DNA from 4 places in the Alistipes sp. Marseille-P2263 genome. Region 2 is predicted to be linked to each of the others. Evidence: riboswitches for the same ligand, from Rfam matches in the RefSeq annotation. Region 2 holds a riboswitch; each other region holds the start of a gene.
The links. A riboswitch is a leader RNA that binds a small molecule or an ion and turns the genes downstream of it on or off. The one in region 2 is predicted to bind cobalamin.

Region 1 (8,028 bases), on a different contig from region 2:
CTACAAGACCAAATACGCGGACCACAACCTCGTGCGCACACGGGCCCAGTACCGGCTGCTGCAAAGCATGGAAGAGCAATACCCCGCCATGTGCCGCATCGTGGAGGAGACGGCCGCCAAATACAGATAACGGATATGGATATCGCCAAAATATCGGGGATAAGGCCCGGCGACTGGGAGGTGGTGGACCGGGCCTTCGCATCGGTCGAGGCGCAGCCGATCGCCTGCTGCAACTGGGCCGAAACGTATCCCTACGCCCCCGACGTGCAGTTCCGCATGTTCCACACGGGCGACTACCTCATGCTGCGCTTCGACGTAGCCGAGCGTTACACCGCCGCACGGGTCGCCGAGGACAACGGACGGGTCTGGACCGACTCGTGCGTGGAGTTCTTCATCGCCCCCGACACCGAAAGTTACTACAATTTCGAAACCTCGTGCATCGGACGCCTGCTCCTGGGGTACCACAGGCAGGGCGAAAAGACCGTCAGCGCCCCGGCCGAAGCGCTCGGAAGCGTGATACGCCACACCTCGCTGCCCGGCACGCCGTTCGAGGAGCGCGAAGGCGACAACCGCTGGTCGGTCGTGCTGGCCATTCCTCCGCAGGCGCTGTTCCGCCACGCCCTGACCGACTGGAGCGGCGCGGAGGCGCGCGCCAACCTCTTCAAGTGCGGCGACGACCTTTCGCACCCCCACTTCCTCTCGTGGCGCCCCATACGGACGGAAAAACCGAATTTCCACCGTCCGGAATTTTTCGATCATATCAAATTCAAATAATATGAACAACAAGTATTCACTTCCGAAAGACGGCGGCCTGATCGCGAAATCGGCCCCGCGCGACATCATCCATCGCTACGAGAAGATCCGCACGAACGTATATGAAAACGAATACCGCGCCGTGCAGTACGTCGCCGACAACATCGTCAGGGCGATCCGCAACTACAACGAGGCGCACTGTTCGAACGGCGTGTACGACGAGACGCGCCCCTTCGTGCTCGGCCTGACCACGGGCCGCACGCCGCTGGGGCTTTACAGCGAGCTGGTGAAACGCCACAAGGAGGGCCAGATCAGCTTCCGCAATGTGGCCGTATTCAGCCTCGACGAATTCTACCCGATTCGCTCGACCGAGCAGCAGAGCCGCAACTACCGCATCCACGAGGAGTTCATCAACCACATCGACATCCTGCCCGAGAACGTGCACATTCCCGACGGCACGATCCCCGAGGAGAGAATCTCGGAGTACTGCGACTCCTACGAGCGCGCCGCCTCGCGGATCGACCTCATGATCATCGGCGTCGGCGAGGACGGCCAGATCGGCTTCAACGAGCCGGGCTCCTACTCGCGTTCGCGCACGCGTCTCGTGCAGCTCACCTACAATACCCGCAAGGTGCAGTCGGGCGCCTTCTTCGGACTGGAGAACACCCCCAAGATGGCGATCACGATGGGTATCGAGACGATCATGCGCGCCGACCGCATCATCCTGATGGCCTGGGGCGAGAACAAGACGCAGATCGTGCAGAAGGTCGTCGAGGGCGAGATCACGGGACAGGTTCCCGCCTCGTACCTGCAGGCGCACCCCAATATCGAGGTGGTGATCGACGAGAACGCCGCGCAGATGCTCACCCGCGAGCAGACGCCGTGGCTGGTGGGTCCCTGCGACTGGACGCCGAAGTTCGTGCGCAAGGCCGTGGTATGGCTCTGCGGCGTCGTGCACAAACCGATCCTGAAACTCACCTACAAGGACTACATCGAGAACTCGCTGGGCGAACTGCTCGAACAGGGCCGCAGCTACGACCAGATCAACATCGACGTCTTCAACGACCTGCAACACACCATCACGGGCTGGCCGGGCGGCAAACCCAACGCCGACGACTCGACGCGCCCCGTGGCATCGAAGCCCTTCCCCAAGCGCGTGGTGATCTTCTCGCCCCACCCCGACGACGACGTGATCTCGATGGGCGGCACGTTCATCCGCCTCGTGCAGCAGGGCCACGACGTGCACGTGGCCTACGAAACGTCGGGCAACGTGGCCGTACACGACGACGTCGTGTTGCAGAACATCGACACCTCGCGCGAACTGGGCTACGGCGACCACTACGCCGAAGTCGGGCGGATCATCGCCGGCAAGAAGAAGGGCGAACCCGAACCGCGCGCGCTGCTCGACCTCAAAGGCTCGATCCGCCGCGCCGAGGCCCGCGCCGCCGTACGCTCGTTCGGTCTGAATCCCGACACCAACGCCCACTTCCTCAACCTGCCATTCTACGAAACGGGCGGCATCAAGAAGGGCCAGCTCACGGAGAAGGACATCGAGATCATCGTCAAACTGCTGCGCGAGATCAAGCCTCACCAGATCTACGCCGCCGGCGACCTGGCCGACCCCCACGGCACGCACCGCACCTGCATGGAGGCCGTGCTCGCCGCGCTCGAGGTCGTCCGCGACGACGAGTGGATGAAGGATTGCCACCTGTGGCTCTACCGCGGCGCCTGGATGGAATGGGAGCTGGGCATGGTGGACATGGCCGTGCCCCTGTCGCCCGACGAGCTGATCATGAAGCGCCACGCCATCTACCGCCACCTGTCGCAGAAGGACATCATGCCCTTCCCGGGCGACGACCCCCGCGAGTTCTGGCAGCGCGCCGAAGAGCGCACGCAGAACACCGCGAAACTCTACGACCAGCTCGGCATGGCCGAATACCAGGCCATCGAGGTATTCGTCAAAATGTTCTGATCCGACAAAGCAACCGATAACGGACGGATGCCGCACATCCCCTCCGGGGCCGCGGCATCCGCCGTTCCTAAAAATTCCGTTATGCGACTTATCATCGAAAACACCCCGCAGCAGGTGGCGCAATGGGCCGCCAACTACATCATCGAGCAGATCCGCAACAAGGCGCAGCACACCTCGTCGCCCTTCGTGCTGGGACTGCCCACCGGCTCGACGCCGCTGGAGACCTACAAGGAGCTCATCCGCCGCCACAAGGCCGGCGACGTGTCGTTCAGGAACGTCATCACGTTCAACATGGACGAGTACGTCGGACTTCCGGAGGAGCACCCCGAGAGCTACCACTCGTTCATGTGGAACAACTTCTTCAAACACATCGACATCCTGCCCGAGAACGTCAATATCCTCAACGGCAACGCCGAGGATCTGGTCAAGGAGTGCGCCGACTACGAGGCGCGCATCGTAGAGGCCGGCGGCATCGACCTGTTCATGGGCGGCGTCGGCGAAGACGGGCACATCGCCTTCAACGAACCCTTCTCGTCGCTCAACTCGCGCACGCGCGTCAAGACCCTGACGCAGGACACGATCCAGGTGAACTCGCGCTTCTTCGGCGGCGACGTGAACCTCGTGCCCAAAACGGCGCTGACGGTCGGCGTGGGCACGGTGCTCGCGGCCAAGAAGGTGCTCATCCTCGCCACGGGGCCCAAGAAGGCCCGCGCGGTGCGTCACGGCGTGGAGGGATCGTACAACCACCAGTGGACCATCTCGGCCCTGCAAGTGCATCCCAACGGCATCCTGATCTGCGACGAACCGGCCGCCGGGGAGCTGCGCGTGGCGACTTACCGCTACTTCAAGGACATCGAGAAGGAGAACCTGATCTGACGGGGCGCCGCCGCTCCCGGCGAAGAAGAGCGCTCCGGTCCCGGAGACGGTCGCCGGCCTCCGGAAATGCAGAACGCCCCTGCCGCGAATCGTTGCGGCAGGGGCGTTCTCTTTTTCTTATCGGATGCGGACCCCGGAAAACGGCTCCGCAGGTCCGGGACAGGCGTCCCTCCGGGGAACGGCTCCCGGAACGGCCCGCCCGGCTACCGGAAGAGGATCATCGAGGGGAACCAGTATTCGGCATCCGTGTAGGGGAACGACTTCTTCTGCTCGCCCGTCGTCCCGTCCACGACATAGATGGTCGCATGACCGCCCCAGTCGGCGGTATAGAACAGGTAGAGATCGTCGCTTTCGGGATCGGCATTCAGCCCCGCACCGTAAACGGAATAGCGAGTCCCGTCCACCTCCGGAGCCGGGAAGAGCTTCTCCGCAGCGCCCGTGGCGATCGTGAACCGATAGACGTCGTAACCCGAAGAACTGCCCTCGACGAAATAGAGCGCATCACCCTTCTTCGAAGCATGCAATCCGGTCGGCGTATAGGCCCACTGGTTGTAGTAAACCGAGAGGTCGTCGCCGAGCGTCACCTCCTCCGAAGTCAGAGCCGTCGTGTTGATCTTGAAGAGTTTGTTCCCGGCAGCGGCCCACAGCATGCCTCCTGCCTCGGCGAAACCCGTCTTCGCGGCGGCAGGAAGGTCCTTCACGAAGGCGAGGGTCGAGGCGTCGTAAACCTTCACGACATCCCCCTCGCCGGCCGAAGCGGTGAGGAAAACACGCCCGTCCTTCACGACGACGTCGCCCCCCAAACCGCGCCCCTCGAAGAAGGCGTCGCCCAGCTCCAGCGGATCGAGCGATACGGAATAGGCGCCCTCGGAGGTGGTCAGCACGCCGTGCTTGCCGTCGATCAGCGCAAATCCGTAGGCCTGGCCGGTCAGCGCGCCGTCGGGCAGCGCCGATTTCTTCAGGAAGTCCTCGAGCCCCACCTCGACCAGCCAGGGCGTCTCCTTCGACACGAAGTAAACGTTGTCGTCGCTGCACACGGCCACCGTGCCGGTGTTGCCCAGCTTCTCGCCCTCGTTGTTCTCCTGGTAGAGATTGAGCGACCACTCGCCCGTCGTCTTATCGTAGTAGTTCACCGACGCCGGGGTCCGGCCGAAAGAGCCTTCGTTATAGACGTAGAATCCGCCCTGATACTTGTCGGAAGCGCCGGGGGGGGGCGGTGTCGTCGAGCCGTTGTCGTCGGAGCAGGCCGCGAAAACCGTCGCGGCGAGTGCGAAAAGCAATGATTTTTTCATCTTTCGGATCAATTATTAAAATAAGTACATAAAAAAAGTAAATCCGGTCTCCTTTCCCGGAGCCGAATCCCGCTTCGCACATACGCCCGACAAACCGATAGACAATCGCACCGACGCCCCGCAGGGCCGAAGTTCGACGCACCGTTCTCCGCAGCAACCGTTCGAATGAGGATTCTCCCTCGGGAGACGCAAGGCAGGTCTTCTGGCTCGTCCCAGCCGCGACGCCTTCCCGATTCATCCCGGAATCAGTGGCTTCAAGCGTGTCGCGGCAACTCTTGCGGAACTTACAGCAGCGGGAACTGCTGCCGATTCACACGGCATTCCCATTTAATCACGCGGGGCCTCGCCGGACCCTTTGTGAACCATTGCGGCGCAAAAATACGAAATAAATTCGTATCTTTGCCCCAGCTAACAAAAAATTCGCTGAAATCATGAAGCACGCATACGTTTTCCCCGGTCAGGGGGCTCAGGCCGTCGGCATGGGCAAAGATCTCTACGACAACGTTCCCGCTGCCCGAGAGCTGTTCGAGAAGGCCAATGAAATCCTCGGATTCCGCATCACGGACATCATGTTCGCCGGCACGGACGAGGAGCTCAGGCAGACCCGCGTGACGCAGCCCGCCGTATTCCTCCACTCGGTCATCATGGCCAAGGCGCTCGGCGTCGAACCCGATGCCGTGGCCGGTCACTCGCTCGGCGAGTTCTCGGCGCTGGTGGTGGCCGGGGCCCTCTCGTTCGAAGACGGTCTGAAACTCGTTTCGAAACGAGCGATGGCCATGCAGGCCGCCTGCGAGGCGCAGTCCGGCACGATGGCCGCCATCCTCGGACTGGACGACAAGACCGTGGAGGAGATCTGCGCGTCGATCGACGGCGTGGTGGTCGCCGCCAACTACAACTGCCCGGGGCAGCTCGTCATTTCGGGCGCCGTGGAGGCCGTGGATGCGGCCTGCGAAAAGGCCAAGGCCGCAGGCGCGCGCCGTGCGCTGCGTCTGCCCGTGGGCGGTGCGTTCCACTCGCCGCTGATGGAGCCGGCCAAGCAGGAGCTGGAGAAGGCGATTGACGACGCTCCCTTCCGGACTCCGACATGCCCGATCTACCAGAACGTGGATGCCAAACCCTATACCGACCCGGCAGCCATCAAGGCGAACCTCATCGCCCAACTGACGGCTCCCGTCCGCTGGACCTACATCGTGAAGAACATGCTCGCGGACGGCGTCGGAGAGTTCACCGAACTCGGCCCCGGCACGGTGCTCCAGGGCCTGATCCGCAAGGTGGACGCCCAGGCGACGGTCGAGTCGAAATCGACGTTGTAACCGATCCGTCCGCATTCCGCGGAAGGAGAGGGAACAGATTGAAAAACAATCTGTTCCCTCTTTTATTGTTCATTTTTGCAAATAATTTATTAAATTTATTAAGAATTTTTGCAGTCTATTGAAATAATTATTATATTTGTGCCGCCAGTTAAAAAAAGCGAAGAAAATGACATCATTGACCGAGTTCTTCAACAAACACGAAGACGACACCCTCAAGGGCATTTCGCATAAGAACAGCATCATCAAGCGCAACATCATCGCGCACATGGCCGTAAACGGCGAGTGCACGCTCTCGGAGCTGACCAAGGAGCTGCACATCAGCGTTCCGACGATCACCAAACTCGTGCAGGAGCTCGTGGACGAAAACATCGTCACGGACCTGGGCAAGGTCGAGACTCCGGGCGGACGCCGTCCCAACATCTTCGGCCTGGCCAACTCGGCGATCTACTTCGTCGGCGTGAACGTCGGCCGCGACAACATGCGCTTCATGGTCACCGACCTGCAAAACAACATCATCAAGGAGGAGAACGACTTCACCTTCGAGCTACAGGACCGTCCGCAGTGCCTCGAGCGCATCTGCACGAACATCGAGAACTTTATCGCCTCGTGCGGCGTGGAGCGGAGCAAGATGCTCGGCCTGGGCGTCTGCATGACGGGGCGCGTGAACCCCGACACGGGCCGCAGCTACAAATACTTCACCTCCAACGAGCAGTCGCTGCGCGACATCCTCGAGGAGCGGATCGGCCTGCGCGTGCTGATCGAGAACGACACCCGCGCCCGCTGCTACGCGGAGTACACGTGCGGCAAATCGAAGGAGGAGAGCAACGTGCTGTACCTCCACATGGGCCGCGGCGTAGCCATCGGAATCGTCGTGGACGGCAAGCTCTACTACGGCAAGAGCGGCTTCGCCGGCGAGTTCGGCCACATCCCCTTCTTCGACAACGAAATCATCTGCTCGTGCGGCAAGAAGGGCTGCCTCGAAACCGAGGTGTCGGGTATCGCCATCGAGGACAAGATGCGCCACATGATCGAAAAGGGCGTGAACACCATCCTCAAGAAACAGTACGACGAACAGCGGACCGTGCACATCGACGACATCATCAACGCGGCGATGAACGACGACAACCTCTCGATCGAACTGATCGAAGAGGCGGGCGAAAAGGTCGGCAAGGCCATCGCGTTCCTCATCAACACGTTCAACCCCGAGACGGTCATCGTCGGCGGCAACCTCGCGGCGGCGGGCGACTACCTGATGCTCCCGCTCAAGTCGGCGACGAACAAATACTCGCTCAACCTGGTTTACAAGGACACCAAGTTCCGCGTTTCGAAGATGACCGAGAGCGCGAACGCGTGGGGCGTGGCCATGCTTATCCGCAACAAGGTAATCGGCATCTGATGAACCTCGAAGGCCGCATCGTCCGGCTCCGGGCCGTGGAACCGGAGGACGCGGAGCTGCTCTACGCATGGGAGAACGACACCTCCGTGTGGAGCGTGAGCGGCACGACCGAGCCCTTCTCGCGGGCCCAGATGGAGCGGTTCATCGCGGCGCAGTTGCAGGGCGGCGACCTCTTCCGCACGGGTCAGCTGCGGCTGATCGTCGAGACGCGCGCCGAAGCGCGCCCCGTAGGCATTGCGGACCTCTTCGAGTTCGATCCCCTCAACCGGCGCGCCGGTCTCGGAATCCTGATCCACGACGAGGACGACCGCGGCCGCGGGTATGCCTCCGACACGGTGGAGACGCTCTGCGGATACGCCCGCGAACGGCTGCGGCTGCACCAGTTGTGGTGCAACGTGGGAACGGACAATGCGGCCAGTCTCGGGC
Region 2 (8,028 bases):
GCGCCTTTTTTAAATGCGATGATTATGAAGATCGTTTTCTATGGAATTCCCGAAGAGGAGGTCCGGCGTCTGGCCGGGCGGTACGGCTTCGGGCTCTGCCGTTCGTTCGGGGAGTTTGTCGCGGGCGGCGGGCGGAAGATGCTGTTGCAGCCGCTTCTGCGCACCGACGGGGAGCGGCTGGACTTCTTCGGACGGATGGCGCGGTACGGGGCGTCGGTCGATGCCGTCGTGGTCTCCTGCGCCGACGATTTCAGCGCCGTGCACTACTGCTCGCAGCCCGGGAGGTTCTTCTCCGTGAGCGGCGAAGCCGGGGAGGAGGCATTGGAGTACGAACTGACCCGCATCGTCGAGACCCGCCTGGGACTCGTCTGCGCGCACGAAGGGGTGGAGCCATGACGCGGGGGCAGGTCCATGTCTATACGGGCGACGGAAAGGGGAAGACCACGGCGGCCTTCGGCCTTGCCGTGCGTGCCTTGTGTGCCGGGAAGAACGTGTATATCGGGCAGTTCGTCAAGTCGATGGCTTACAACGAGACGAAGATCGCACGGCTGTTCGACGGTACGGACTCCGCATGGGGGCGCGTGCGCATCGAGCGGTTCGGCCGCGGCTGTTTCATCGGCCGGCAGCCGGAGGCGGTCGATGCGGAGCTGGCCCGGGAGGGGCTGAGGCGGTGTGCCGAAGCGCTTTCCGGTGGGGAGTACGGGGTGGTCGTCCTCGACGAGGTGTCCATCGCCCTCGACTGCGGCCTGCTGTCCGTCGGCGAAGTGCTGGAGGCGCTCGCTGCCCGGGCGCCGCAGACCGAAGCGGTGCTGACGGGGCGCTATGCCCCGCAGGAGCTGATTGCCGCGGCCGATCTGGTGACCGAGATGCGCGAGGTGAAGCACTACTATGCGCAGGGCGTCCTTTCGCGCGACGGCATCGACCGCTGACCTCCCCGCCGTCATTCGGCCGCCTGGAGGTCGGCGAACCAGTAGCCGTAGGTGCGTACCGATCCGTCGTCGAGGCGGATGTCGTAGCTCTGTGCGAAAGGCTTTCCGAGCCGGAACGGGACGGCTTCGCGGAAGATCGGGCCGTCGTAGCAGAAGGTGTGGTATTCGCCGTTCTCGCCGTTGGGGTCGGTCCCTGCGGGCAGCGAAGCGACGAAGGCGGCGTCGATCTCCCGGCCGATGGCTTCGGCTCCCAGTCCGTCGGCCATCGTCGTCACGACGACGGTCCTGAGTCCCGACGAGAGGAAACCGCGCATGACCTGCTCCGAACTCTCGCCCCAGAGCGGTTCGACGACCTCGATGCCCGCAGGGGCGAGCCGCTCCTCGCGGTAGCGGCGCACGTCGTGCAGGAAGATGTCGCCGAAGATGAAGTGCGTCACGCCCTCTTCGCGGTAACGGCGCACGGCGCGGTCCATCGCCGCCGAATAGTCCTCCATGTCGCCCTTCGGCGTGAGATCGACCGTGTGGAGCGGAATGCCGATGCGGTCGGCCTGCGCCCGGAGCAGCTCCGTCGGGATGCCGTGCATCGTCGAACGGAGCGTCGAGCGATTGACGGTGGTCAGCAGCGCGACGATTTCGTAGCGCTTCGATCGCATCGCCCGCCAGAGGGCGTGCGCCGAGTCCTTGCCGCCGCTCCAGTTGAAGACGGCCTTGTGTCTGGTCATTTCGGTCGGGAGTTATTCGAGTTTCCGATAATAATGCATCTCCCGGTCGGCGGCATCGAGCGCTTCGGGATGGAATACGGCGATCAGGTCGTGCAGCACCACGTCGGGCCGCACGACGCCCGATTCCCAGTAGTCGTTGCCTCCGGCGGCGTTCGTGCGCCGGTCGCAGTTGTAGATCTCGCCCCGGCGGACGCAGGGAACGCCGGCGAATTTCGGCAGCCGTGCACGGAATTCCGCGAGCGTCCGGAAACTGCCGGCATTGATCCATACGTCGGCTCCGGAGGCCAGCAGGTAAGCCTTCTCGAGGTCGATGGGCAGCGAGCGGTTCGACGTGTTCTCCCTGTAGATGTAATCCCCTCCGGCATCGGCGATGAGGCGTGCGACGTAGCTTTCGGCCGAGGCCATGAACCACGAATCGCCGTAGGGGGCGTTGATCATCACCTTCGGTCTGGCGGCGGACTCCGCGACCTTCGCCTTCAGCGCCTCGTACCGCTCCGGGATGGGGGCGAACGTCCGTTCGCCCTCCTCGCGCCGGTCGATCGTCTCCGCCACGGCCACGAGCCATTCGGCCTTGCCGAGCGGCGACTCCTCCAGATACTCCCCGATATAGCAGAACGGGATGCCCAGCTCGCGCAGCTTGGGTTCCATCGGGCTGGCGCCGTTCACGCCGAACAGCAGCACCAGGTCGGGGCGCAGCGACAGGAGCCGTTCGTAGTTCACGTTGCCGTCGTAGCCCACGTCGCCGACCCTGTCGGGGTGCGCGGCGACGTATCCGTTGGCGATGCTCTCCCGGCCCGATACGCCGACGATGCGCGGTGCGGCCCCCACGGCGTCGAGCATCGCCACGTGGGTCGAGGACATGCAGACGATGCGCTGCGCCCCGGCCTCGACGGTCTGTCCGTCGAATCCCGCAGGGGGCGTCTCTCCGTTGCGGGCGATGAAGAGCGCCGTGGCGGTTCCTTCGGCGGCCCCCTGCCACGGGGTCCGGGTCCGTAGGATCGTGCTTTGCAGGCCCTCGGCCCCGACGATTTCGAATCCCGCGGCGTAGGCGGGGCGGTAGATGGTCGTGCGGAACTCCTCGAGCGAGGTTCCCGGACGGGCGCCGCAGGCGGCCAGAAGCAGCGCGGCGGCGCAGAGCGTGAAGCGGCGGAGCGGTCGTATCATTTCGCGATTCGGTTTTTCTTTCCCCATTTGGGTTTGACGTTGATGAAGAATTCGCAGTTCATGCGGGGCATGGGACGCGAGAGGACGGAGAGGTACTCCTCGTTGAAGAGGTTGTTGATCGTCGCCTTGAGCGAAAGGTCGGCCCGGCGGAACGCGAAGCCCTTCTCGAGCGAGAGGTTGTTCATCACGTAGGGCGTGAGCCGTCCGGTGAGCGTGATGTCGTTGCTCGACATGGTGTAGCGTTCGCTGTAATAGCAGAACTGCCAGAGCAGCCCCCACGAGCGCCATGCGAGGCGTCCGGTCGCCGTGCCCGAGAACTCCGGTTCGTAGGGAAGCTGCTTGCCCACGGACTGATCGGCCGGGCTCATCGGTTCGCCCACGTTGATCGACGGGGACCACGAGAAGGTCCCGTCGAGGTCGAGCTTCAGTCCGCGGGCCAGCATGACGGACAGGTCGCCCCGCACCTCCACGCCGTAGGCGTGCACCTCCTTGATATTCACCGGCGAGAAGAATCCTTTGGTGGTCGGCAGCCAGAGAATCCAGTCGTCGATCCGCTGGTCGTACCACGAGGCCGAGCCCGAGAGCGTGTAGATCGCGTCACGTCCCACGGCGAACGACAGCCCGGCTTCGTACTGGACGCCGGTTTCGTTCTTCAGGTCGGGATTCCCGCCCGGCAGGAAGTAGAGGTCGTTCAGCGTCGGGAAGCGGAAGTTGCGCGACACGGAGGCTTTCGCCACGACGTTGCCGCGCTTCGAGAGCAGGTAGTCGGCGAAGAGGGCCGGAACCGTGGCCCATTTCGTGCCGTAGAGCTGTTCGCGCAGGACGGCCGACAGGCCGAGCCGCTCCGCGGGCCGCCATTTGGCCGACACGGCGGCGTCGATCTCGACGCGCCCCTGGTCGTAGCCCACGATCGCCTTGTCGCCCTGCTGCAGGACGATGTTCTTGTCGGCGCTCCGGACGAAGTGCTGGTGCAGCGCGATGTCGGCCGTGAAGAGCCACTCGTCTCCCACGGCGTATTCTCCCGCCGCCTGCCCGTAGAAGGTGTCGATCCGGCTTCGGGAGCGGGTCATGGAGGTCATGATGCCGTTGCCCGGGTCGCGGCGGTAGTCGTAGGCCATCCATGTATGGATGTATCCGGCCTTCGCGCCGACCTTCCAGTCGCGGCGCAGGCGGTCCCACGAGAGGACGCTGCGGAGCGTGTGCTCCCGCTGGCGGTTCTCGAACCGGGTGTCGTCGGCGTAGTCGGTCGTCAGCAGCGGCAGTTCGCGGTTCGAGTTGATGTACCAGGCATTCAGTCCGAAGCGGTCGCCGCGGCCGGTGTTGTAATAGATCTCTTGCAGCACGTGCACGTCGTCGAACGCGCCGCTCTTGTTCCGCTCCACCGGATAGTACGACCCGACGATGTTCATCTCCTCGTCGTAGATGTTCTCCTTCTTGTCGCGGTTGCGGTATTTGTAGTCGTTCCGCGAGGACTGGTAAACGGCTCGGGTCGATACCTGCCAGTGCTCGTCGCCCCACGTGAGACGCAGGAACTCGTCGAAGGTGCGGTACATGCCGATTCCCTGGATGTATTGCAGGCCGAATCCGTCGGCGGCGGCCGGTGCGGTCGAGAGCTTCACCACGCCGCCCAGCGCCCCGCCCGCCTCATTGACCGACGACGTGCCGTGCAGCAGCGAGGCGTCGTCGATGAAATACGACGGGATCATCGAGAAGTCGGTCATGCCGAGCATCGGGTTGTTGATGCGCATTCCGTTCCACGTCACCTGCGTATGCGAGGGTCCCGTGCCGCGGAACGAGACCGTCGAGAGCGTCGCCCGGCCGTACTGCTTGACGAAGAGCGGGGAGTTGAACGTCAGCACGTCGGCGATCGACAGGGCGATGTTCTCCTTGAGTGTCACCGAGTCGAACGTCGTCCGTTCGACGCCGATCTCCTTCATCGGCCGCCGGCCCCAGATCGGAACCTCGCGGATGGCTATGTTCCGCTCGGGCCGGGCCTCCGCGGCGGCCTCCTGCGGCGGCTGCGCGCCGCCCTGGGCATGGAGCGCCGCCGGAAACAGCAGCGCCGCGACTATCCGAACCGTCGTCTTTCTCATACTTCCTGTATCCGTTATTTCCAGCAGAATGCGCCGGGGATGATTCCCACATAGAACCGGTCGATCTGTTCGCCCTCGGCCGTATAGCGATAGACGATACCCTGCTGCTGGTAGTCGATGGCGTCGGCCACATAGACGTCGCCGTTGTGCGGATCGACCGTCAGTCCGTAGTATTTCGTGTCGCGGTACTCGATGAAGGGGCGCACCGGCACGCGCTCCTCCTCCACCTGCATCCGCCAGATGTCCCTGTTGATCCAGTAGAGCGTGTCGCGCGTTCCGTTGAGCTGCACCTCCGAGGGCCAGTCGCCCAGCTTGAACCGGAACTGCTTCTCGACCTCGAACGTCGCCGCGTCGATGCGGTAGAGCGACGGGGCTTCGTAGCCGTAGGGCGACCCTTCGTAGCCGCCGTCGGTGATCGTCCACAACTTGTGGTTCTTGTCCATCACGAGCGACGTGGGTTGGATGCCGACCGTCAGTTCGTCCACCACCTCGTCGGTCTCGGTGTCGATCTTCAGGATGCGGTTCTGGTACGACCAGCAATTGACATAGACGTACTTGCCGTACTGCACCATCTGCTCCGTGGAGCCCGATTCCATCGTCATTCCGGGGCACTCGATGTAGCCCGTGATCTCGTAGCGTTTGGGATTGACGATGAAGATGCGGTTGTCCCAGATCTGCGTCACGTAGGCCTTTTCGTCCGAAAGGAAGTGGATGTAGCGCGGCGAGGTGAGGTCCGTGATGCGTCCCACCTCCCGGAAGGTGTCGATGTCGATGGCGAAGATGACGTGCGAATTGTTCACCACGATCCAGCCCACGCCGTCGCGGACGGTCATCGACTGCGCCACGTCGCCCAGCTTGAAGCCGTTGGCGCGGAAGAAAACCTCGTTCTCCACCCGTTTGGTCTTGGGGTCGTAATAGGAGAGCGTGGCGTTGCCGTACTGGAAATTTCCCTCGTTGGTGACGAACAGTCCCCGCCCCGAGGCCGAGAACTCCTCCGTCGTGCCGTAGTCCCACTTCATGCAGCCCGCGAGCAGCATGAGGCAGCCTGCGGCCGGGAGTGTGTATCGTATGATCCGTTTCATGTTCCGCAAACCGTTCGTTCGGTACGGCGGCGCGCCGGCGGGACGGTGGGGAGGGGAGACCGGAGAACGGTGCGCTCCGACGATCCGATTCCGACCCGAAACCCGCGGGTGCAAATCCGTACGGCAAGGCAGGTCTTCTGACTCGTCCCGTCCGCCGCGCCTTCCCGGTCTGTCCCAGTGGCAAAGAGTGCGGCAAAACAGTTTCTCCCCGCAGGGGAGGGGACTTACAGCAGCGAGCACTGCTCCGGATTCTCACCGGATTCCCTTTTCATCCGCGCCGCGGAGAACGGCCGGCGCGGAAACCTTGCGACCGCAAAGGTAGGGAAAAATTCGGAATATTTTGCTACCTTTGCGGTCCGATATGAAGGAGTCGCTCAAAAGATCGTTCGCCTCGCTCGGGGCCGACGGGCTCGTTGCCCTGTGGCTCGGGGTGTGGTGGTGCGCCAACCTGATCGAGGCGGGCTGCACGGAGCTGGCCAACGACGAGGCCTATTACCACATGTTCGCCCAGCGGCTCGCATGGGGCTATTTCGACCATCCGCCCGTGACGGCGCTGCTCGTGTGGCTCGGGGAGCGGCTCTTCGGCGGCGAGCTGGGCGTGCGGTTCTTCTTTACCGTGTTGCAGCCGTTCTATCTCTGGGCGTTGTGGAGGCTCGTCCGTCCGGCGGATGCCGTGCGGCGCGATGCGACGCTGTTCGTCATGCTTTCGGCCTCGACGCTCCTGTTGCAGCTCTACGGCTTTATCGCCGTGCCCGACGGGCCGCTGCTGGCTTCGTCGGCGGTTTTCCTGTGGACGTTCCGGAACTTCTCGGAGGGCCGCCGCCTCGCATGGCTCTGGATGGGTGCGGCGATCGCGCTGATGGCTTACAGCAAATACCACGGCGCCCTGGTGCTGCTCTTCGCCCTGGCGGCCAATCCGCGGCTCTTCGCCCGCCCGGCGCTCTACGCTTCGGGAGCGGTCGCCGCCGTGCTGCTCGTGCCGCACCTCGTGTGGCAGTACCACCACGACTGGGCTTCGTTCGTCTACCACCTCTCGGCGCGCAACTCGGTTTTCCGTCCGGGCTACGTCGTCGAGTTCCTCGCCAACATGCTGGTGGTTTTCAATCCCTTCCTCGTGCCGATCTACGTGCAGGCATGGCGGAAGACGCGGCCGCAGTCGGCAGTCGGCCGGGCGCTGAAACTGCTGCCCGCGGCCTTCATCGGCTTTTTCCTCCTCTCGTCGCTGCGCGGCTACGTGCAGCCGCAGTGGGTGATCGTCTCGGTCTTCGGACTGATCTATGTCGCCTTCGCCTATGTCCGCCGCCATCCCCGCACGCGGCGGTACGCGATGGCAGCCGGCGGTGCGACCCTGCTGCTCGTCGCCGCCGTGCGTGCCGAGATGATCTTCAATCCGCTGGGACTCCGTTTCGAGGTCTTCGACAATTCCGAGAGCTACGGCGCCATCGCCGCCGAGGCGCAGGGCCGTCCGGTCGTTTTCCACCACGGCTACGCCGTCGCGGCCAAATACGCTTTCTATACGGGCGGCGAAGCCTATTGCCAGCCCAATATCCGCTATCGTACGCACCAATGGCAGTTCCGCGACGACGACTCGCGTTTCGCGGGCCGCGAAGTGCTCGTCGAGTGTCCCCCCCCCGGGATAGCCGACACGACCGGACGCGTGCGGACCGTCCGGCTGGCGAACGGGCGCAGCTTCACGTGGTTCGTCGATCCGGATTTCCGCCCCGTGCGCAAGGTCGGTGTCACGATCGGAGGAATGCCCCGGCGCGTCGCTGCGGGCGATACGCTGCGGCTCCGGCTGCGCTTTTCGAATCCTTACGATTATGCGATCCGTGTGGGCATGGAGCCGCAGGGCGTGCGGCTGTCGATGCTCTGGAAGCACGGCCGCTTCCGCGTCGAGGAGTTCCCGCTGGAGGACCGTTTCACGATTCCGGCCGGCGGCGAGGTGTCGCACGAGGTGATCTTCCCCGTGCCGCAGCGGCTCTCCGGCGCGCAGTTCGAGGCGGGCTTCGCCCTGTGCCGCGAGGGCTATACCAACTGG
Region 3 (8,028 bases), on a different contig from region 2:
TTTTGGGACGGGGACGTGATTCCCGCGCGGGAGACGATTCCGATGACGGGGCTCGACGTGCGCGAAACGCCGCATTTCTACTACCGCGGACTCCGCTACTTCGCCCACCGCAGCCTCGGCCGCTTTCAGGCCGAGCACTGGGGGCCCCGGGAGTGGGAGCGCGAGATCGACTGGATGCTCAAGAAGCGGCTGAACCTCTTCATGCTCCGTATCGGCATGGACGACGTTTTCCAGAAGGCCTTCCCCGATGTCGTGCCCTATCCGCCCGCGGACGGACCGCTTCCCGAGGCCAAGCCCCGGTCGTTCTACGACCGCACGACGGCCTGGCCGCTCGAATACCGCGGCGAGCTGCGCCGCCACATACTGCGCTATGCCGCCGAGCGCGAGCTGATCCATCCCGAGGACATGGGCACGATGACCCATTGGTACAGTTGCACGCCGAAGGCGTTCCTCGAGGCGGAGAACCCCTCGTTCTGCCCCCAGTCGGGCGGCGCCTACGTGGGCGATCCCTGCAATGCCGTGTGGGATATCCGCGACGACCGCAATCTGGACAACTACTGGAAACTCACGCAGACGCATATCGACGCATACGGCTCTCCGCAGATGTTCCATACGATCGGCATTGCCGAGCGCGAGGTGTTCGAGGACCGTTCGGACAATCTGGAGATGAAGCTCTACGCCTACCGCCGCATCCTCGCGAAACTCCGCGAACACTATCCCACGGCGCCCGTGCTGATCGCCTCGTGGGACTTCTACCTGCCCGGATGGAAGGGGGAGGAGATCGGCCGGCTCCTTTCGCAGCTCGATCCCGCGCGGACGATCATCCTGGACTACACCTCCGACCTGCCGTCGAACCAGAGCAACACCGACTTCACGAACTGGGGCGTGGTGGGCCGCTTCCCCTATACGTTCGGCATTTTCCATGCCTACGAGTGGGAGAACGACATCCGCGGCTATTACGACCTGATCGCCGAACGGCTGCCCGTCGCGGCGTCCGACCCCATGTGCAAGGGCTTCGTCTTCTGGCCCGAGACCTCGCACAGCGATCCGCTCGTTATGGAGTTCTTCACCCGCAATGCCTGGTCGCCCGACGCGATGCGCCCCGAGGAGCTGCTTCCGGAGTTCTGCCGCGACCGTTACGGCCGGCACGCCGCCGTGATGGAGCGTGCGTGGCGCGCCGCGCTGCCGCTCGCGGAGTTGTGCGAGGAGCTGCCGCTCCGCTTCCGCGACATCCGCGAGATCGCGCAGGCCAAGCCCGATTCGGCCGCCGTCGGGACGTTCGCGCGAACGCTGGAGCGGATCGCTCCGCAACTGGCCGGCGCTTCCGACGTGCTGGATGCGCTCGCCGCCATGCCTTACGGCCGGGGCGACGCCTTCGTCGATCGGGATGCCATCGACCTCGCGCGCACGGTCGTGAGCCGTCTCTTCACGGTGCGGTACTACCGCTACCTCATCGCCCAGCGGGCTTGGGAGCGGGGCGACGTGACGACCGCCGAGGTGCGCCGTGCGGGTTCCGAAGCCCGGATGCTGCTCGCCGCCCTGCGCGACGTGCTCGCCCTGCACGACGACTACTCGATGCTCTCCTCCCTGCGGCGGATCGAGGAGGTCCGCGCTCCGATCAATCCCGCATTCGAGCAGGCGCTCAAGGGCAACGCCGAGAACAGCTATTGCCGCACCTACATCAGCGAGTTGTTCGACTACTACTACCTGCCCGAGTTCGACCTCTATATGAAAGAGATCGACCGGGAGCTGAAGTCGCGGGAGCGTGTGCTGACCTACGACTCCGTCCGGATGGAGATGCAGCCGATCGTGGATGCGTTCTATGCCAGACCGCTCGGCGAAATGACGCCGCGCAATCCCCGTCCGCGCACCGAAGCGGAGTTCCGCCGCCAGATGGAGACGCTCGCCGCCCGGCTGCGCCGCATGTAGCCCCGTTCTCGAAGGAGCTGTCTTTGGCGTTTTGTGCCGTATCTTCGGCATCTTCGGCCGTCGGATTTGCAGATTGACCCGAAAAGGCTATATTTGCCGGAAATACCGCATTTGCCCGAATGCCGAACATGGAACGACTAACGACCGCCCTTGCCGGATGTCTCGCCTTTGTTGCGCTCCATGCGCAGCCCGTCTCCGAATCCGCTCCGGATCCCGCCTTCGTGAGAAAGCGGGTCCGTAACAAGGAGATCGGCCTGCGCTACGGGGTTCAACCTCTTTACCTCGCCCCTGCACGACGGACAGTACGCCTCTGTTCCGTTGCAGTTCTCCTGGCGCTCGGGCGTGCGGCGCATGCCGACTTCCTCGCCCGACGGCTGTTATTACAACGGGACCTGGTATCCGGACCGTGATATGGCGGCCCCCTCCGTCGGCCGGATCCTTTTCGAAACCTTCGTGCCGGAGGTTCCTTCGGTGTTCGAACTGCATGCGGGCCTGATGCCCGGCCTGCTCTTCGGCCCGATCCATTCGCAGGACGAGGGCTTGTATGACATCCGGCAACGATTTGTCTGTACGGCGGATGCGGGAGGACGGTTGAATCTGCCGATCGGCCGTGTCCGTCTATTCATCGACTTCACCTACCATTACTACCTGACGCGCAGTTTCGATGAGGGGATACCGCGCCCTGACCGGGTGCTTGGTCCGCCGCACCGCTCGTTTGTCGGCCTCAGCGGCGGCCTTGCCCTGACGTTCTGACTGTTTTACAGCAGTCCGGCTTCGTAATAGACGACGATCTGCTCGATGATCCGGTCCTCACCCTCCTTGTCGTATTCCGACTTGAGGTTCTGTCCGAAGATGCGCGACACGCCCTGCCAGAATCCGGCCACGAATCCGCCGCGGAATTCGCGCAGCACCTCGTAGGCCGTATAGTCCGTCTCGCGGTCGATGAGCTTGAGCAGCACGCGCCCCTCGGTGCGGGTCATGTGTTTGGCCACGGGGGTGTATTCCTCCTTGATCTGGCGATAGACTTCCCGGATATAGGCTTTCTGCGCCTTCCTGTCCGGCAGGCGGAGCAGTTCGCCCTCCATTTCGGCCATCTTGGCGCGGGCGGCCCTGGCCACGGGATAGACGCGTTTGACGGCCCGCACCAGTTTCTGATATCGGCGCAGGTCCGCCGGACGGTCGAAGACACAGACCGGAAGGATGTGCACGAACGGGATCGAGTCGCCCCGTTCGACGATCCACTCCTGTCTGAGGAAGCCGCGGCCGCCCTGCGCCAGCGCTCCGGAGAGCGCGGCCGTGCATGCGACGAGGAGAAGGGCCAGCCGTTTCTTCATGATCGGAAAAATCGTTACCTTTGCGCAGCCTGTGCACCCCGAATGCACAGGGCGCCGCTGGAGCGGATGCGGTCCGGAGGCAAAGGTAATTCAAAAATCGTTTGACGTAACACCGAAAAGAGAGATCGTATGTTGGAAAAGGGACTTTCCGCCCGGAGCACGACGACCGTAACGGCCGGCAATACGGCCGTTGCGATGGGTTCGGGCGACCTCGAAGTATTCGCCACCCCCGCGATGGTGGCCCTCATGGAGAACGCCGCGATGCGGGCCGTGGCCGCCGCGCTGCCCGAAGGGGCGACCACCGTGGGCGCCGAGATGAACGTGACCCATATCAAGCCCTCGGGGCTCGGGGCCGAGATCACGGCCACGGCCATCCTCGCTGAGGCGGAGGGGCGCAAGCTGACCTTCAACGTCGGGGCCCGCGATGCCGAAGGAATGATCGGCGAGGGGGTTCACGTGCGTTTTGTGGTGGACCGCGCGAAATTCATGTCCAAGGTGAAGTGACCCGGCCGGATCCTCGGGATCCGGAGCGGTTTCCCGCCGCCCTTTCCGCGGAGGCTTCCCCGTCCTCCGCGGAAAGGGCGGGGCGGCCGCCGGTTACGTGCGGAAATTGCGAAAGGGAGAAGTCCTCGCGGACCTCTCCCTTTCGTGTTGAGCTGCCGGGATTCGAACCCAGAACGACAGAACCAAAATCTGCTGTGTTACCATTACACCACAGCTCAAACATTCGCTCGAAAGCGGCACAAAGATACGTAAAAAATCCCAATATCCAATTTTGTGCGGGCAGATTATCTTTTACGCTGGCTGATTGTCTGTCGTCCGCCGCATTTTCCGGATCGTCCGGCCGCGGGTCTCTCCGGAGAGGGAATTCCGCGGCGGATCGCCGCAGGGCGCTCCGGACTGCGGCGTCCCCGCCTCCCGTCCGGATTCCTTCCCGGTTTCCGGCCGTCCGGCACGTGCTCCGGTACGGCCGGTCCGCACGACGTCGCGTCGTCGATGCGTCCGGCGAGGAGCTCCGTAGTCTCCCGGCGCCTTCCGGTCGTCGCGCCGCGGTCTCATGCCTTGCGCGCTTTACGGTGCGAGACGAGCGCTGCGATCCAGAGCAGCACGATCGCTCCGATGACGGCCGTGACGAGACTGCCCAGCGTGCCCGCCGCCACGAGTCCGAAGAGCGAGAGCAGCCAGCCTCCCAGCACGCCGCCGATGAGTCCGACGATCAGATTGACGATAAGGCCCGAGCCGCTGCCCTTGACCAGCAGGTTGGCGATCCATCCGGCCGCCAGCCCGATAAGCAGATACCATAGGAAATACATAGTCTTTCGTTTTTTGATGACATGAAGACCGAGTGCAAAATCCGTACCCGCCTGCGGTTCCGGGCCGCGGTGCGCGTCCGCCGCGTCAGCGCGCCGTTTTCAGCGCGCGGGCCAACTGATCGGGGCACGAGGTTCCCTTGCCGCGGCAGTCGATGCCTTCGAGCCGTGCGATGGCCTCTTCGGCCCGCATGCCGCTGACGAGCGCCGCGATGCCCTGCGTGTTGCCGTGGCAGCCGCCCGTGAAGACGACACTGCGGATCGTCTCTCCGTCGAGTTCGATGTCGATTTGCCGGGAGCAGGTTCCCCGGCAGGTGTAGGATATTTTCCGGATCATGAGTCGTAATTGTCGTTTGCGGCGCAAAGATAGCGCAATGCGGGGGAAGACGGGCGGAATCTTTCACAAAATGTTGAAAACTTCTGTGCCGGGGGCTTTGAATTGCTCCGGATTCTGCGGACCTTTGTCCTTGCGGAGGTTTCCCTTCGTCCGCCGGACGGAGGGATAAGAGGGAACCGGGTGCGAATCCCGGACAGTTCCCGCTGCTGTAAGCGTCATAGGCCGCAGACACGTCTCGAGCCACTGTTCCCTGCGGGGAGCGGGAAGGCGTCTGCGGATCGGCGCGAGTCAGAAGACCTGCCTCCGCGCAGCAATGTCCGGTCCTGCGGGGAAACGGGGCCTATTGTGAAACACATATATTCGTTTACAATGGATTACGCACAGATTTCCATCATCAAACGTGATGGCAAGACGGAGCCTTTCTCGCTGGAGAAGATCGTCCGCGCCATCACGAAAGCCTACCGTGCGGGCGGCATCACGGACGAGGAGCAGACCATCGCCCGTGTGGCGGCGGAGGTCGCCGGAGCGATTTCGAAGAACGAGATTTCGGTCGAGGAGATTCAGGACATGGTCGAGGAGCGGCTGATGCGCCTCAATCCCTCGATCGCCAAACGCTATATCATCTACCGCGAGTGGCGCAACGTCGAGCGCGACCGCCGTTCGTCGATCAAGGGGGTCATGGACGGAATCGTGACGGTGGAGAAGAACGACATCAACCTCTCGAACGCCAACATGTCGTCGCACACGCCCGCCGGGCAGATGATGACCTTCGCTTCGGAGATCACGAAGGACTATGCGCTGAAGTACCTCGTGGGTGTGCGCCACGGCCGCGCGCACCGCGACGGCGACATACATATTCACGACCTGGACTACTATCCCACGAAGACCACGACCTGCATCCAGTACGATCTGGAGGACATCTATCGGCGCGGCTTCTCCACCAAGAACGGTTCGGTGCGCACGCCGCAGTCGATTCAGAGCTACGCCACACTGGCCACGATCGTCTTCCAGACCAACCAGAACGAACAGCACGGCGGGCAGTCGATTCCGGCCTTCGACCGTTTCATGGCTCCGGGCGTGCTGAAGACCTTCCGCAAGCACGTCGTCGATACGGTGTCGTTCCTTTGCGTGCTCAGAGGGGCCGGGGAGCCGGACCGCGGACGGCTCAAAACCCTCTGCGCCGAACACCTCCCGACGATCGAGCTCTCCGACGAGCGGATCGCCGCGCTGGGCGGGGCCCTCGCCGATGCGGGGATCGGCCTTTCGGACAAGGAGCTGCGCGGCATCTGGGAACAGTCCTACAAGGCCACGCGCAAGGAGACGCATCAGGCGATGGAGGGATTCATCCATAACCTCAATACGATGCACTCTCGCGGCGGCAATCAGGTGGTTTTCAGTTCGGTGAACTACGGCACGGACTTTTCGCCCGAGGGGCGCATGGTGATCCGCGAACTGCTCTCCGCCACGGTCGAGGGGCTGGGGCACGGCGAAGTGCCCGTCTTCCCGATTCAGATTTTCAAGGTCAAGGAGGGCGTTTCGTGGTGCGAGGAGGACTATCGGGCGGCCGTCCGGGATTTCGACAAGGCGCTGGCGGGCGAAATCCGGTTCCGGACGCCGAATTTCGACCTGCTCGTCGAGGCGTGCCGCACGACCTCGGTGGCGCTGTTCCCCAACTTCATGTTCCTCGACGCGCCGTTCAACCGCCATGAGAAGTGGTGCATCGACGACCCGGACCGCTTCCGCTACGAGGTGGCCACGATGGGCTGCCGCACGCGCGTCTTCGAGGACCTGCACGGCGAGAAGACCTCGTGGGGCCGCGGCAACCTCTCGTTCACCTCGATGAACCTGCCGCGGCTGGCCATCGAGGCGGTGCGTGAGGCTTCGGACCTGATTCCCGACGGCAACAAGCACGCCATCCGCAAGGAGGCGCGCGAGATCTTCCTCGAATCGGTTCGCAAGACGGCCTCGATGATCGCCGAGCAGCTCTACGAGCGCTACCAGTTCCAGCGCACGGCCCTCGCGCGGCAGTTCCCGTTCATGATGTCGAACGATGTCTGGAAGGGCGGCGGCACGCTGCAACCCAACGACGAGGTGGGCGACGTGCTGAAGCACGGCACGCTGGGCATCGGCTTCATCGGCGGCCACAACGCGATGGTGGCCATCTACGGCGAAGGGCACGCCACCTCGAAGGAGGCGTGGCAGACGCTTTACGATGCCGTTCTGACGATGAACCGCGTGGTCGAGGAGTACAAGGCCCGCTACGGACTCAACTACTCCGTGCTGGCGACCCCGGCCGAGGGGCTGAGCGGTCGCTTCACGCGCATGGACCGCAAGCGTTACGGCGAGATTCCGGGCGTCACCGACCGCGACTACTACGTCAATTCGTTCCATGTGGATGTCCGCGAACCGGTGTCGATCGTCGAGAAGATCCGCCTCGAGGCGCCGTTCCACGCCATCACGCGCGGCGGCCATATCACCTATGTCGAGCTGGACGGCGAAGCGAAGAAGAATCCCGTGGCGATTCTCAAGATCGTCAAGGTGATGCAGGATTCGGGCATCGGCTACGGGTCGATCAACCATCCGATCGACACCTGCCGCAAGTGCGGTTACCGCGGGGTGATCTACTCGAAATGTCCCGTCTGCGGTTCGGACAACATCTCGCGCATGCGCCGCATCACGGGCTACCTGACGGGCAGTCTCGAATCGTGGAACTCCGCGAAGCAGGCCGAGGAGCGCGACCGGGTAAAACACAGATAATCCGCTTTTGGCGATTATGTCTGTCGTTTCACTTTCCGCCCTCGCTTCTTTACGGCCTTCGGCCGTGTTTGCAAGTGCGACCCACCACCAAACCCCCGTCTTGGCGGGGGCTCTTCTGTTCGGGACACTCCGGCAGGGGCGGACATGTTTGGCGCATGTGCAACCCGCGCCGGGGACGGCGCGTGCCGCAGACGGCTCCGTCCGAATTCCTAAATCGTCTCCGCAGGAAATGTATATCTGACCCTGTTTTGCCGATGGAACCACTCCGCATCCTGGCCATTTATCCCGAAACCATCTCTGATGGCTACGGCCTGCGCTACGCGATCTATTTCGCGGGGTGTGCGCACTGTTGTCCCGGGTG
Region 4 (8,028 bases), on a different contig from region 2:
AAAGGCTGCGAAAGGAACCGCTGCACGCGGCGCGCGCGGTTCACCGTCAGCCGGTCCTCGTCCGACAGCTCGTCCATGCCCAGGATGGCGATGATGTCCTGCAGTTCCTTGTTGCGTTGCAGTATCTGTTTCACGCGCTGCGCCACCGCATAGTGCTCCTCGCCCACGATATTCGGATCGAGGATGCGCGACGAGGACTCCAGCGGATCGACGGCGGGGTAGATACCCAGTTCGGCGATCTTGCGGCTCAGAACGGTCGTGGCGTCGAGGTGCGTGAAGGTCGTGGCCGGGGCGGGGTCCGTCAGGTCATCGGCCGGCACGTAAACGGCCTGCACCGAGGTGATCGAACCGTAGCGCGTCGAGGTGATGCGCTCCTGCATCTGGCCCATCTCCGTGGCCAGCGTCGGCTGGTAGCCCACGGCCGAGGGCATGCGCCCCAGCAGGGCCGAAACCTCCGACCCGGCCTGCGTGAAGCGGAAAATGTTGTCGATGAAGAAGAGGATGTCGCGCGTCTCGCCCGCCTCCCGGCCGCCGTCGCGGAACGACTCGGCGACCGTCAGCCCCGACAGCGCCACCGAAAGACGCGCCCCGGGCGGTTCGTTCATCTGGCCGAAGACCAGCGTGGCCTGCGAGCGGGCCACTTCGTCGTAATCGACCTTCGAGAGGTCCCAATGCCCCTCCTCCATGCTTTTCCGGAACGCGTCGCCGTAGCGGATCACCCCCGAGGAGATCATCTCGCGCAGCAGGTCGTTGCCCTCGCGCGTGCGTTCGCCCACGCCGGCGAAGACCGAGAAGCCGTTATGCTTCTTGGCGATGTTGTTGATAAGCTCCATGATGAGCACCGTCTTGCCCACGCCCGCGCCGCCGAACAGCCCGATCTTGCCGCCCTTGACGTAGGGCTCCAGGAGGTCGATCACCTTGATTCCCGTGTAGAGCACCTCCTGCGAGGTGGCCAGCTCGTCGAATTTGGGCGGTTCGCGGTGGATCGACGCCTCGTGTGTGCGGTCCAGCGGCCGCATGCCGTCGATCCGCTCGCCCACGACATTGAGCAGGCGGCCCTTGATCTGGTCGCCCACGGGCATCGAGATCGACCCGCCGAGCGCCGTCACCTTCATATGCCGCTGCAATCCGTCCGTCGAGTCCATCGCAATGGCCCGCACGGTGTTCTCGCCGATATGCTGCTGCACCTCGACGACGAGCTCCCGCCCGTCCCGACGGCGGATCGTCATCGCCTCGTGAATGCCCGGCAGCAGACTCTCCCGTCTCAGATCGGGGAAATGCACGTCCACGACCGGTCCGATGATCTGCGAAATGTATCCTTCAACTTGTGCCATATCTATCCGACAACTCTGTTTTTCATCCGTAATAATAATGTTATGCTCCGCGCCGAAACCACCCGCGAAACCGCTGCGGTCTCCGGACCGCCGGCACGGCGCAAAGGTAGCCGATTATCGTCGGGAAGGCTTCGTCCGAACAACCCGAAAAATGTTCAATTTCTTCCCGGCGAACCGTTCCTGCCTCCCTGCGGCGGACAATCCCGGCAAATCTGCCGGAATCCTCCGGCAAACCGCAAAGATACGAAAGAACCGATAAATCGAGTGTATATCACATAAGAATTAACGATACGAAACGCAATTTATTGCGTCGGCGAAACATCCCCCAGATTCCCGCTGCCGGGCCCCCGGGAACCGCCGGAGTCCGAATTCCCGGGGGGCCCGGCAGGCGGACATCCCCAAAAAGCGAGGCGTCCGCAGAAGCGGGCGCCTCTCGCCGAACGCCGTCCGGTCCGGCCGTCGCTCCTCCGGCGTTCGTCCCGCGGGAACCGGATCCGAATCGTTGTATGGCAGACAACGTACACTAATCTCCAAACGATCCGGCTCCCGCAGACAGACATCGGACGGGGCGACGCGACCGACGGTTCATTCGCGTCTCATGCGGTAATCGTAGAATCCGAACACCTCGGTCGAAAGCTCTCCGAGCCAGCCGCTCTTGGCATTCACCCCCGTCTGGACCTTCACGAAGTCGATGTACTCCAGCCCGGCCGGCTCGCCCTCGAACGTCACGGCGTCCGCGATCCGGAAATGGTTGGGATTGGCCGCGGCCGAAACGTTGTCGTCGTCGGTCAGACGGTCGATCGGACTGAAATTGTCCGCATAACCCCACTCGTACGCGGCATTGACCCAATAGGAGCCGTTGCCCGACTGGTCGTAGTTGCGGGCTTCGAGGCGTGTTCCGCGCAACGTATAGCTCTCCGCCTCCACCCACGCAGGGTAGTAGTACCCCTGGTCGTGGAACTGCTTCAGGTAGTCGATCGACCCGCTGCCGCCGCGGTTGTCTGTCCAGCGCGTCTCCATTCCGGCGCCGCGCGGGCGGTAGTAGGTGACGGCATAATCCTGCAACGTCTCCGCCTTGCCCGTCTCCGAACCCTTCAGCTCGTACCACGTGTCGTTGGGCAGCCCGTCCCCGTTCTCGTCCTGCATGACCCAGACGATCCCCGGCTCGGAGGAGCCTTCGAACGAGTTGCCCACGATGGCCAGGTCGTAGCCGCCCGAAGCGTCGATGCTGTGGTCGAAGCCCACGACGATATACCCGCCGAAACCGCCCAGCGAAACGTAGGTGTTCCGCATCATCCGGTCCTCGGCATAGGCGCAGGCCTCCTCCATCGTCGCGGCGGTACAATTCTCATTGACGAACTGCCCGGGAGCGGGCAGAAACTCGTACACCCGGTTCCAGTCGGCGCCGCTGGTCGCCGAACGGGGGCGGTAGTAGCGTCCGGCAGGAGGGCAGACACGGACCGTGAGGGTCTGCGACACCGACAGATGCGAGTTGCGCATCGTCACCGTCGCGCGGTGTTCGCCCTCTTCCGCCGCGGTAAAACGGTAGGCGGGATCGGCGCCCCGCTGCACGGTCTTACCGTCGAGCGTCCAGACATACTCCGCATCGAAGGCGTTTACCACGTCGAGCGGCATGAGGCGGATGGTGCGGCCTGCGGAGACATTGTACTCGGTCCGCTCGAACGTCCAGCCGAACGGCATGTCTTCGGGCGCAGCGACCCGCACGGAAAACTCGACGGTATCCGTCCCGTCTTCGTTCGAGGCCGCGAAACGCAGGGCATAGGTCCCGGCCTCGGCGCTCCGGAAGGTATAGTCCCGCTCCGTAGAAACCTCCCTGCCGTCCACGCTCCACGAGTAGGAGACGGGGATCGAGACTTCGGCCACGGAAGGTTTCAGCACCAGATCGGAATCCGTGAGGATCGTGAAGCCCTCCTCCGCACCGGGAATCGAAACGGTCGGCACTTCGAGCGCCGTCACGTCCACGCGCAGTTCCTCGCTCGCCGTACCGTACCGGGTCGAAACCTCCAGCAGCACGTAAACCTTCCCGACGGTCTCCGCGCGGAAGACGAGCGACGGCTCCTCTCCGATCACCCGGCCGTCCACCGTCCAACTGAAACGGGCGTCGTCGGCGTACTCGTAACGGGGGCTGATGGTCAGTTCGCGCCCTGCCTTCACCGTGTACACGCCCGTTTCGCTGTCGAGCGCGATGACGGGAGCCGGAGACGCATCCGCCTCGATGACCCCATCCCGGTTGCAGGCGGCGAACGACGTCAGAAGAAGGCCGAACAGCGCGATCGCGGCTTTTCTCATCGGACTGCGCATATCATTTGCCGAGCCATTCCGACGTGTAACGATAGGCGAAGTCGATGCCCGCCGGGCTCGCGCCCTTCTGCGCGGAATAGGAGAAACGGCTCTCCTGAACCGGCGAAGCGCCCGAGACGTCGTACACGCAGATATTCGAACTCACGTAATTCGACATGCCGACCCACAGTTTTCCGGTCGTCGGATGCTGGCCCATGATGCCGTAAACGGTCTCGCCGGCCGAAAGCCAGTGCACGTCGGCCGTTTTCGTCTCGTAGTTGTAACGTGTCACGGTGGTCGCGCTGAAGGAGTCCGTATCCACGAAATAGAGGTACGGACCGGTGAAGTCGGCGCACATGCCGACGGCAGGCGACCAGGTGGCCACGGGGAACCGCACGGCCTCGGGCAGTTCTTCATTCAGAATCTCGCGGCCCTCGTGGTCGATGCCCACGATCTTCGCCGCGGAGGTGAAATCGGCGCCCATGTTCTGATTGCCGGTGAAGGTTCCGGCCAGCGCGAAATAGATATTGCCGTCGGCGCCCTTGACGACACCTTTGACCTGACGGCCTTCGTAAGTAATCCGCTTCTCGACGGCATCCGTCGCCGGATCGACGATGACCAGACTGTGGCCGCATCCGGCAAAGAGCTTGCCGCGGGAGAGGACCATGCGGGTCTTGACGGCCCCTTCGGTGGAGAACGCCCCGAAAGTACCCTCCACCGTGGCGCCCACCTCGACGGAACCGTCGCCCAGCGTCAGCGCGCAGATGCCCGACGTGGCTTCCATGCCCGACTCGGAATACTGCACATAGGCCTTCGTCGGACTGACGACCACCAGATGCTGCGGCCATGTATCCTTGCCCTCGGGAGTTTTGATAACCAGCGGATCGGCATACTCCATGCGCATCGTCCGGGCGTCGCAGACGACGAACCGTCCGGCCCCGTTCATCGAACCGCCGTTCTGCGTAAGCAGGTAAATCCGGTCGTTGGCCATGAACATATCCTGCACGACATTGCCGATCTCCTTGCCGCCGTTGGCCTGCTCGAACACCTCCTCGTACTCCTTGCCGGACTTGTCGTACCAGACCAGCATGCCGTTGGCCGAGGTCATGTTGCCCTCGCAGACGACGAACGTGCCTCCGGCGTCCGTGAAATCCACCGAAGCGCACACCTCGGCCGAAGCGAACACCGTCTCGCCCGTGGCGCGGATACCGATCAGCGTGACGATGCCGCCGGCATACGAAACGCCATCCGAAGCGGCCGGAGCCTTCAGCGTGACGCTCCTGCCGGCCAGATCGAACGATGCCGTCCACCCTTCGGGGACGTTCATGAAATCGGCCGTGGTCACGTCGGCCACACGCAGCGACAGCGTCCTCCGCTCCCCGAAACCGAACACGAAGCAACTGCGGCCGTCCTCCGGCTGCACGAAACCGAACACGGCCCCGGTCTTCGGTATGACGATCGTCTGCCCGTCGGTCAGTTCGAAAACGACCTCGGTCTCCCCGTCGGTCACCGACCTGAAGAAGGCGTCGCCGTCCTTGCCCGAGGCTTTGACCTCCTTGCCCGAAGCGTCCTCTACACGCACGCCGTCAACGGTCCAGTACCCCTCGGCATCCACCGCCAGCTCGGGCGCCTCGCCCGATACGGGAATCCTGTTCCCCTCGTCGTCCGTCAGGAAATTACCCTTGCCGCCGAGGGTCCAATAGTAAACGCCCTCGACGCGGTCGATACCGATGACCGGGGCGTCTGCCCCGTTGGCGATCGTCACCGAAGTCTTGTCGCTGAAGACGATCGTGCACCCCTCGTCGGTCTCGACGACCTCCGAGATCGTCTTGTTCTTCTCCAGCGCATCGACGACCGTCCGCAGCGAAGAGACCTTCTCGTTGAGCGCCGCCAGTTCGTTCCTGATCCCGTCGATTTCCGCCCAAAGGTCGTCGTCGTCATACGAACAGCTCCACGTCGCCATGCCGAGCATGGCGAGCATCAGAAGTGTAACCAGTTTTCTCATTCCTTCCGTTTTTTAAGTTTGACATATCCGATAAAAAAATCAGCCGCATCCTCCTGGCAGGATACGGCGGAAAATTCAAAACGGACATTCGCACACCTCCGAAATTTCGCGTTTCGCGACCGGGACGGGCCGGACGGCAGGGGGAAAATCGCTGTTCTGATTCTCGCCCGTAGTCCCGCAGGCAACAAATCCTCTGTAAAATGCGAAAGGCAGGTCTTCTGACTCGTTCCGGTTCCGCGCCTTCCCGGCCGCGCCTGCGGCCAGTGGCAAAGATTGCGAAACCTCTCGTGCTCCTTCACGGAGCGGAAACTCACAGCAACGGGTATTGTCGCAGACTTTCACTGCGTTCCCTTTTCATTCCCCGCCGCGGCCCGTCGCCGGGTGCGGAAAGGAAACCTTTGCGAAGACAAACATAGACTAAAAAAACGAATCCGACAAGATTTTTCCCGATTTTTTTCATCGCTCCGGCCGCAGAGGCCCGGCACGGCGTTCCGCGCCGCCGTGCGGCAGGGGAGGGATGCACCGCGCGCCGCCCGCAAAAAACGCCGCCGGCTTTGTGCCGGCGGCGCCACCAAAAATAACACCAAAATCCGGATCAGGCCGGAAGGGAGATCGTAAAGCGACTGCCCTTGCCGATCTGGCTGTCCACGGTGATCGTGCCGCCGTGCGCTTCGACGAACTCCTTCGAAATAGCCAGTCCCAGACCGCTACCCTGCACCTTCGTGCCGGGAACGCGGAAATAGCGTTCGAAGATGCTCTTGTGGTAGCGCGGGTCGATTCCCCGGCCGAAATCCTGCACGTAGATATTCACGACCTTGTCCTGCTGGCAGGCTCCCACGATGATGCGCGAATTTTCGGGCGAGTGGTGAATGGCGTTCGACAGGAGGTTCGTCACCACCCACGCGATCTTCTCGTTATCGACGAAGAGTTTCGAAATCTTCTCGGGGTATTCCACCTCCACGAAGCAGTGGAACCGCTCGGCGAGCACCTGCGTCGCATGCACGGCGTAGTCGATCAGCTCGATCGGCTTGACGATCTTGGGCATCAGTTTCAGCTTGCCCGACTCGACCTGCGTCATGTTGAGCAGCTCTCCCGTGATGTTGAGCAGCCGGTCGCTGCTGTCCTTGATGCTCGTTATCAGCGCTTTCTGCTCGTCGTTGAGCGAACCCAGCCGGTTGTCGCCGAGCAATTGGAGGCTCATCAGGATCGACGAAATGGGCGTCTTCATCTCGTGCGAGACGGTGGAGATGAAATTCGTTTTCGCCGAATCCAGCTCCTTGTAGCGCGTCACGTTGTTCAGGATGATCACGTTGCCGATGAACTGCTTCCGCTGCCCGCCGACCGGAACGATATGGAGCGGGATGTTCTCCATCTGGAAATAGCTCTCCTTGTTGTCGGCGTAGATCTTCAGCGGCTCCTTCTGTCCTTCGTCCTCCTTCGGTTCGGAGTAGAGCTCGCGGATCAGCCTCCGCAGCAGATCGTTGTTCAGAGCCACCTCCGCGGCCTTGCGGCCGATCACTTCGCCGCGCTTCAGATTCAGGATCGTGCACGCCTCGTCGTTCATGAAGAGGATGTTGCGCTCCGAATCCAGTCCGACGATCGGTTCGTGGAGGCTGTTCACGATCCCCTCGATGCGCTTCTTTTCGATCATGAGCGAATCGAGCGAACTGCGGCGGTATTCCGAGAGTTTGCAGGCCATGTCGTTGAACGACTCGGCCACCTCGCGGAACTCGCGGTTGCCCCCGAAGTCGAGCCGCTCCTCGTAGTTGTGGTTGGCGATCTCCGTGATGCCCCGCTTGAGCTTGTCGATCGGGCGCAGGATCACCGCCGGGAACTGCACGAGGAAGGCCGCGGCGAGCACTACGCAGAGGACCGCCATGACCGTCAGCCACCACACGGCGTCGGCCGCACGCGCTTCCATCTCGGAACTTTTCATGCGGATCGAAGCCATGTTGAGGTCCATGATCCGGTAGAGGTCGCTGCGGACGAGCCTTATCCGGTCCGGAGTCACCGTGTCCGTGAGGGCCGCGATGCGGCGGCCGAGCGACGCCGTGGCCTCGCTCTCGTCCACCTCCGTGATGTTCTGCCGCTGCAGGCTGAGGCTGCGGATGAGCGTCGCCCGCGACGAGGAATCCAGCGAGAGGCGGTCCAGCGACCGGAGCATCTCCTCGGCGTAATGCACCGAGTTGTAGTTGTCCGCGAGAATGTTCCCGGACGCGGCGGAGAGTTGCCGCACGTAACCGACGGAGAGTCCTCCGAGCAGCAGAATCAGGACGAACAGCACGCCGATTCCCAATGTCAATCTGTATCGTAGGTTCATATCACGACAAAATGATTAAGTCGATGTTCATGCCCGCCAGCCGGTTGAGCAACCGGCGCATCCGCGCG

Region 1: linked by a shared signal. The riboswitch ahead of KB554_RS02480 (DUF5074 domain-containing protein) and the one ahead of KB554_RS08635 (DUF5074 domain-containing protein) in region 2 are both predicted to bind cobalamin.
Region 3: linked by a shared signal. The riboswitch ahead of KB554_RS07415 (anaerobic ribonucleoside triphosphate reductase) and the one ahead of KB554_RS08635 (DUF5074 domain-containing protein) in region 2 are both predicted to bind cobalamin.
Region 4: linked by a shared signal. The riboswitch ahead of KB554_RS08005 (DUF5074 domain-containing protein) and the one ahead of KB554_RS08635 (DUF5074 domain-containing protein) in region 2 are both predicted to bind cobalamin.

Annotation. Positions count from the first base shown of each region.
Region 1 is NZ_JAGQEJ010000001.1:565,614-573,641, forward strand. Features, by position in the region: gene KB554_RS02460 (aminoglycoside phosphotransferase family protein) at 1-130, shown strand, start outside; gene KB554_RS02465 (carbohydrate-binding family 9-like protein) at 136-774, shown strand; gene KB554_RS02470 (6-phosphogluconolactonase) at 776-2,725, shown strand; gene nagB (glucosamine-6-phosphate deaminase) at 2,807-3,601, shown strand; gene KB554_RS02480 (DUF5074 domain-containing protein) at 3,805-4,893, opposite strand; cobalamin riboswitch at 5,068-5,275, opposite strand; gene fabD (ACP S-malonyltransferase) at 5,325-6,206, shown strand; gene KB554_RS02490 (ROK family transcriptional regulator) at 6,373-7,602, shown strand; gene KB554_RS02495 (GNAT family N-acetyltransferase) at 7,602-8,028, shown strand, end outside.
Region 2 is NZ_JAGQEJ010000006.1:88,673-96,700, reverse strand. Features, by position in the region: gene KB554_RS08660 (hypothetical protein) at 25-396, shown strand; gene KB554_RS08655 (cob(I)yrinic acid a,c-diamide adenosyltransferase) at 393-929, shown strand; gene KB554_RS08650 (adenine nucleotide alpha hydrolase) at 941-1,651, opposite strand; gene KB554_RS08645 (ABC transporter substrate-binding protein) at 1,664-2,815, opposite strand; gene KB554_RS08640 (TonB-dependent receptor) at 2,812-4,908, opposite strand; gene KB554_RS08635 (DUF5074 domain-containing protein) at 4,923-5,990, opposite strand; cobalamin riboswitch at 6,100-6,312, opposite strand; gene KB554_RS08630 (glycosyltransferase family 39 protein) at 6,331-8,028, shown strand, end outside.
Region 3 is NZ_JAGQEJ010000005.1:39,144-47,171, forward strand. Features, by position in the region: gene KB554_RS07380 (alpha-N-acetylglucosaminidase TIM-barrel domain-containing protein) at 1-1,929, shown strand, start outside; gene KB554_RS07385 (hypothetical protein) at 2,248-2,682, shown strand; gene KB554_RS07390 (DUF4294 domain-containing protein) at 2,688-3,263, opposite strand; gene KB554_RS07395 (thioesterase family protein) at 3,393-3,767, shown strand; tRNA gene KB554_RS07400 (tRNA-Gln) at 3,915-3,985, opposite strand; gene KB554_RS07405 (GlsB/YeaQ/YmgE family stress response membrane protein) at 4,319-4,576, opposite strand; gene KB554_RS07410 (TIGR03905 family TSCPD domain-containing protein) at 4,662-4,910, opposite strand; cobalamin riboswitch at 5,030-5,230, shown strand; gene KB554_RS07415 (anaerobic ribonucleoside triphosphate reductase) at 5,280-7,667, shown strand; gene nrdG (anaerobic ribonucleoside-triphosphate reductase activating protein) at 7,922-8,028, shown strand, end outside.
Region 4 is NZ_JAGQEJ010000005.1:174,665-182,692, reverse strand. Features, by position in the region: gene atpD (F0F1 ATP synthase subunit beta) at 1-1,334, opposite strand, end outside; gene KB554_RS08010 (PKD-like domain-containing protein) at 1,920-3,644, opposite strand; gene KB554_RS08005 (DUF5074 domain-containing protein) at 3,658-5,640, opposite strand; cobalamin riboswitch at 5,831-6,055, opposite strand; gene KB554_RS08000 (ATP-binding protein) at 6,236-7,960, opposite strand; gene KB554_RS07995 (sensor protein KdpD) at 7,962-8,028, opposite strand, start outside.